Linked DNA regions of Planctellipticum variicoloris. The protein of the gene in region 1 interacts with the protein of each later gene in a pairwise test. Links are inferred from orthologs where the notes say so. Each region holds a gene or a part of one and is shown on either strand. Other genes may lie near its edges.

Region 1 (3,512 bases):
CATCGGCAATCTCGCCCGGGAAGTGATGAGGCCAGCCGTCAGCGAGGGATGGCGACATTCGCGCCGCAGACGTTCGCCATGGTCGTTGATGAAAACGTCGCGTCACCTGGCGACGTTGCCGATGCGTACCGCCCGCACGCTCCGGTTACCGGGCATATTGCGCCCCATCCGGCCGCACACATCCACGCATCTCGCGACATCTCCAGCTTGCTATTCGGATTGCACCGACTTCTCCGACTCAGCCTCGTGCACCGTCTCTGCGGAAGATGATCGTGATTCGAGCATTCGTCGACCAATCTGGCGTAATTCCCTCGCCTCGCTGATCTTCCGATTTGACTTCCGACGATATGCATCTTGTTCGCTTCGTCCGCTCCCGGGGCGTTCCGCGGTGCAGGAACATGTTGTCATTGCACGGGTCTGAACGTCGCTCGGCGTCGCCCGCTCCGGCTCGCTCGACAACTCCTTTTCCCGTCCCAGGAACGGCTTTACGATGGACGACGATCTGCTGAAAGAATTCCTTGCCGAGAGCTGGGAGAATCTCGGACAACTGGATTCCGAGATTGTCACTCTCGAAAAGGAGCCGAACAACAGCGACCTGCTCGCCAGCGTGTTCCGCACGATCCATACGATCAAAGGGACCTGCGGTTTCATTGGCCTCGCTCGTCTCGGCAAAGTCGCTCATGCGACTGAGAACGTGCTGGGCAAGATGCGGGAAGGAACCCTGGCAGTCTCGTCGCCTTCCATTTCGATCGTGCTGGAAGGGATCGACCGGATCAAGGATCTTCTGAACGGTCTGGAAACGGCCGGCGAAGAACCGAATCTCGAGTCCGGCGATCTGATTCATCGGCTCGACATGCTCGCCTCGCTCGCCGAGCCAGTTGCCCATAAACCGACTCCGCCGGCCCCTTCGCCCAGTCCGGCGCCGGCGGCGCCCGTCCGGGCGGCGGTCTCGGAGCCGACCCCGGCCCAATTCACACCAGTCTCCGCGCCAGAGCCGATTGCCGAAGCGAGGCCGGTCGCGTCTCCGCAGTCGGCCCCGATTGCGGCCAAGGCCCCGCCTCAACCGCCTGCGATCGATCCGGAACACGATCCCCTCCAGGAAAGTGGCAAGAAGACCATTTCCGATCTGTCGATCCGCGTGAATGTGGACGTGCTCGACCGCCTGATGAATCTGGTCGGCGAACTGGTCCTGACCCGCAACCAGCTCCTGCAGATGGTCCGCGGCGAAGACGAGTCCAAGTACGCCGCCCCGATCGTTCATCTCAATCGCGTGACAACCGATCTGCAGGAGGGGGTCATGAAGACCCGCATGCAGCCGATCGGCAACGCGTGGAACAAGCTGCCCCGGCTGGTGCGCGACCTCTGCAAAGTCACCGACAAGCAGATCGAACTGGAAATGTCCGGGGCTGAGACCGAACTCGACCGGACGGTTCTCGACGCCATCAAAGACCCGCTGACGCACATGATCCGCAATTCGGCGGACCACGGGGTCGAGACTCCCGCCATTCGGCTGGCGAATGGAAAGTCCGAAATCGGCCGCATCTGTCTCGACGCGTACCACGAGGGCGGTCACGTCATCATCCGCATCGAAGACGACGGCGCCGGCATCAATCGAGTTCGAGTCCTCAAGAAGGCCATCGAGAACGGCCTTGTTTCAGAGGCGGACGCGGCTGCGATGCCGGATTCCGAGGTTTTCAAGCTGATCTTTCTGCCGGGTTTCTCGACGGCCGAGACGATCAGTTCGGTTTCGGGCCGCGGGGTCGGGATGGACGTGGTCCGCACCGCGATCGAACGGATCGGCGGGACCGTCGAACTGAACTCCGTTCTCGGCGTCGGAACGACCGTCAAGATCAAGATTCCTCTGACGTTGGCCATCATTTCGGCGCTGGTCGTGGAGAGCGGGGGCGAGACGTTTGCGATTCCGCAGCTCGGGGTCGTCGAACTCGTCCGCGTTCCGTTCGACGAACGCCAGCGGATCGAGCGGATTCACAGCCACGAGGTGTTCCGCCTGCGGAACCGGCTCCTGCCTCTGATTCACCTCAACGATGTCCTGCAACTTCCGGAGGATACTGCCCCGGAGGACGACATCAACATTGTCGTCGTGCAGGTCGGCGAAGAGCAGTTCGGACTGCTGGTTTCCGAAGTGTTCGACACTCAGGAAATCGTCGTCAAACCGGTCGGCACGCTCCTCAGATCGATCAAGGCCTACCAGGGGACCACGATTCTCGGCGACGGACGAGTCATCATCATTCTGGATGTCGCCGGCATCGCTTCGGAATACGGCGGCCAGGCGTCCCGGGCGGCCCAGATGGAACAGGCCCGGCAAGAAGAGGATCACGGGATTCCGCAGGAGTCGACCTCGCTGCTGCTGTTCCGCTCCGCCCAGAGCGGTACGCTCGCCGTGCCGCTGGCGCTGGTCTCGCGCCTGGAAGAGATTCCCCGCAACCAGATCGAGCGGAGCGGCGACCGCATGGTCGTCCAGTACCGTGGCAACCTGCTCCCCCTGATTGCGATGGTGGGTTACGGAGCCAGCTCGGAAGACGCCGGAGATATGCAGTCGGTCGTCGTCTTCTCGGACGGCATCAGCTCGGTCGGGCTGCTGGTCGACGAGATTGAAGACATCATCGACGAACCGCTGACCATCCGGATGGCGTCGCAGCGACCGGGAACCCTGGGGACTGCGATCATCAACGGCAAAGCGACCGACGTGCTGGATACGCAGCACTATCTGACGCAGGTTTATCCGGACTGGTTCCGCGGCGACAAGGTCAAGAAGGCGCGCCGCCTGCTCGTCGTCGACGACTCGATGTTCTTCCGTCAGCTCGCCCGCACGGCGTTGGAGGCCGACGGCTACCGAGTACACACGGCGTCTTCGGCGTCGGATGCAATGACGATTCTCGAGCACGACACCCACTTCGACGGGATCATCTGCGACATCGAGATGCCGCAGGTCGACGGCTGCCAGTTTGCGGAGTGGGCTCGAAAGCGGCCCGGCACGATCGAGCTTCCGCTGATCGCGATGACGTCGCTCGACGGCGACGTTCATGGCGAGCGGATCCTGGGTGCGGGCTTCGACGAAATGCTGATGAAGTTCAATCCGTCGCAACTGATGAGCACGCTGAAGCGCATCTTCCAGAATGTCGACCGCCAGCGAGGAAAGTCCGCATGAGCACCGCACTCGCGACTCAGGAATCGAATATCGTGTCCCGGCATCTGGACTACCAGAACCAGTACGTTTCGTTCTGGATCGACAAGCAGCTTCTGGGTGTCCGGGTCAACGTGGTTCAGGAGGTGCTCAATCCGCAGACGATTTCGCGGACGCCGCTGGCGCGGCGGGAGATCGCCGGTCTGTTGAATCTCCGCGGACAGATCGTCACGGCCGTCAATTTGCGGAGGCGGCTCGGTCTGCCCGATCTGCCGGAAGACCGGAAGAGCATCAACGTCGTGGTGCAGCACCGGGGCGAGCCGTTCAGCCTGCTCGTCGACGAAGTCGGCGACGTCATTAACGTGGC
Region 2 (3,101 bases), 1.6 Mb from region 1 along the record:
GAGTCCAGCAGCGACGGCTCTCATGACCGTTTCCAGGCCCGGCCTGAACTTGGGCGGTTGATTGCCTTCCGCCAGATCAACCTTATCGCGGACGCGTGGCCCATTCACGCAAAGTTCGACCTGATCTTCTGCCGCAATGTTCTGATCTACTTCGACCGCGAGACGCAGATCCGTATCGTCAGCAAGATGGCCGATCTGCTGCCTCCCGACGGCGTACTGTTTCTCGGTCACTCCGAGAACGTCGATTGGGCAGCAAACCTGCTGACCTCGCTCGGCCACACAATGTTCTCCCGGAAGGCAGCGGGACTGTCCGCTCCCGTGACAACGCCTCACACTCCCGCCGCTCGACTGCAGTCGCCGCGAACGAATCCATCGCCAATACGTTCCGCCTTACGTTCCGGGCAGGCGCTTCAGTCGCGGCGAACGTCCGCACCGTTGAGAGCCGCCGGCCTCGGGCTGCAGCGAATTATCATCGGAGAGATTGCTGCCTCTGCAAAACCGGTGGAACTGGGGACGCTCCTGGGATCCTGCGTCGCCGTCTGTCTGTTCGATCCCGAAGCCGGCGTCGGCGGCATGAATCATTACATGCTGCCACGCGACGCGAACCAGTCAGAGAACTCCGCACGCTACGGTGAGAAAGCCATCGAGAAACTGGTGACCGAGGTTCTGAAGGCGGGGGGACGACGCGACCGCCTGCACGCCAAGATCTTTGGCGGCGGGCATGTGATTCCGACGGCGAAGAACGTGGATATCGGGGATATGAATGTCGAATTCGCCCGTGCATGCCTCCACGGGCTGGGGATTCCCATCGTCTCGGAACGCGTGGGCGGCGAATCGCCGCTGGACGTCCGGTTCCTTCCACATACAGGCCAGGCGTTCGTCCGCACGCTGCAGAATGTCCCCTCTGCGGCGATCGTCGAAGAGGAAATTCAGTTCCTGTGCAAAGCGGGCGCTGCTGGATTCGCTCAATAAGGCCGATCGTCGGGCTACGTTCACGAGGCACCCATGTCGCGCATCAAAGTCCTGATCGTCGATGATTCTGCACTCGTCCGGCAGATCCTGCAGGAAGTCCTGCGGCGCGATCCCGAGATCGAAATTGTCGGAACCGCGTCCGATCCATACAGCGCATGGGAAAAGATCAAAGTTCTTTCCCCGGACGTCCTGACGCTCGACGTCGAAATGCCGCGGATGGACGGCCTGATGTTTCTTCAGAAGCTGATGATCGCACGGCCGACCCCGGTCGTGATGATTTCGTCGCTGACCGAGAATGGCTGCGAAACGACGCTCCGGGCGCTGGAGCTGGGGGCCATCGACTTTATTACGAAGCCCAAGGTGGATGTCGGCGCCGGAACGGTAGAACTGGCCGACGAAATCGTCGCGAAGGTAAAAACCGCCGCACGGGCGCGAGTCCGCACCCGTGCGACGGCGGCCAGACCGACGACCGCGAACTCGCAGGTCTCTCAAGCCCCCAGAGAGTCGCTGATCAAGAGCACGCAGAAAGTCATCGCCATCGGTGCTTCAACGGGAGGCACCGAGGCGATTTATGAAGTCTTGAAGGATCTGCCCGCAGACGCTCCGGGAACAGTCATTGTATTGCATATGCCGACCGGCTTTACCCGCAGCTTTGCCAAGCGGCTCGACGGCTCATGCCGGATTCGCGTCAGCGAAGCCAGTGACGGCGATCGTATTCTGGACGGTCACGCGCTGCTGGCGCCCGGCGGCCAGCATATGACGGTCTTCCGTAGCGGGGCCAGCTACTCGGTCAAAGTCGCCCCGGGGCCGCCGGTGTCCCGGCACTGCCCTTCCGTTGACGTTCTGTTTCAATCGTGCGCCCGAGTCCTGGGGGCGAATGCGTGCGGCGCCATACTGACCGGCATGGGCGCCGACGGGGCCAAAGGTTTGCTCGAAATGCGTCAGGCCGGAGCCCGAACGATTGCGCAGGACGAACTGACTTGCGTCGTCTTCGGGATGCCGCGCGAAGCGATTGCGCTGAATTCCGCCGAATTCATACTGCCTCTTCAGTCGATTCCCATGCGCCTTCTCCAATGCACCCGCTGAATCGGTGGTAGGTTTCTAATGCAGAAACGCAACTGCGTAACATAAGTATCGCGACTTTGTAAGTCTTTTTCAGGTGATCTCTCGAGTACCAACATGACCGACACATACATCTCCGAGAAGGCCAGCTTCACGATTGCTGTCGTCAATCCGCTGATCACTGCGGTTGTCGAAACCTTCAACAGCATGGCCGGTTACCGGGTAGTGAGGAAGGACCTCCAGCAGGTCCGGGAGCACCATCCGTATCATCAGGTCACGGCGCTGATTCAATTGTCCGGCCGGGCGCGCGGTTCGATCTGCCTGAGCGTTTCGCAGCGGACCGCGATCGCGCTCGTCTACAAAATGACAGAGATCCATGAAACCGAGGTGACCAGCCTGGTCTGCGATACCGTTGCGGAGTTCGCCAACGTGATCGGCGGTATGGCCAAGGATCGCCTGACGGAACTCGGCCTCCAGCTTGGACTCCCCAACGTCGTGCACGGGTCGAAGCTGGAAATCTGGTATCCCGAAGACTCGACGCCAATGTGCGTCAACTTTTCGTCTGAAATCGGCCCGCTGATGGTCACATTCGGATTCAGCAAGAGCTGAACGTCATCCGCGGCAAAGTCAACTCCGCCCCAATTCAGAAAGCGAGACCGTCCCATGAAGCGCGTCCTGGCCGTTGATGATTCCACCATGATCCGGGTTGTCGTGAAGAAGACTCTGTCCACGATGGGAGTGCAGGATGTTGTTGAAGCCGAGGATGGCCTCAAGGCCCTGGAACTCTTCCGGACGCAGCAGTTCGATCTGGTGTTCAGCGATTGGAACATGCCGAATATGACAGGACTGGAACTGGTGCGGGAGATCCGCAAACTCAATCGCGAGGTTCCGATTATCATGATCACGACCGAGGGGTCACGAGAGAAGGTCGTCTCGGCGATTCAAGAAGGCGTGAATGACTACCTCGTAAAGCCCTTCACGCCCGTTTCTCTGCGTTCGAAGCTGGAAAAATGGGTGACGGAGTAGTGCGAACGCTCCGCGATGTCCGTGACCGGCCTGCTCCGGGC

The links.
Region 2: the proteins of SH412_RS08105 (region 1) and SH412_RS14225 interact in binary tests that used the Escherichia coli proteins (3 or more experiments, as listed by UniProt). The link is inferred for Planctellipticum variicoloris from one-to-one orthologs.

The regions. Positions count from the first base shown.
Region 1 is NZ_CP130886.1:2,058,974-2,062,485, reverse strand. What follows is about bases 179-3,369. They hold SH412_RS08105 (hybrid sensor histidine kinase/response regulator), read left to right. Parts: upstream 179-490; coding sequence 491-3,169; downstream 3,170-3,369. Other genes in these bases: SH412_RS08100 (chemotaxis protein CheW), read left to right, coding at 3,166-3,369. Outside these bases: more of SH412_RS08100, read left to right, coding at 3,370-3,512. UniProt on the Escherichia coli protein: Involved in the transmission of sensory signals from the chemoreceptors to the flagellar motors. CheA is autophosphorylated; it can transfer its phosphate group to either CheB or CheY.
Region 2 is NZ_CP130886.1:3,670,958-3,674,058, reverse strand. Bases 252-3,031 are described here. They hold SH412_RS14225 (protein-glutamate methylesterase/protein-glutamine glutaminase), read left to right. Parts: upstream 252-1,005; coding sequence 1,006-2,058; downstream 2,059-3,031. Other genes in these bases: SH412_RS14215 (response regulator), read left to right, coding at 2,698-3,031; SH412_RS14220 (chemotaxis protein CheX), read left to right, coding at 2,152-2,643; SH412_RS14230 (CheR family methyltransferase), read left to right, coding at 252-972. Outside these bases: more of SH412_RS14230, read left to right, coding at 1-251; more of SH412_RS14215, read left to right, coding at 3,032-3,060. UniProt on the Escherichia coli protein: Involved in chemotaxis. Part of a chemotaxis signal transduction system that modulates chemotaxis in response to various stimuli.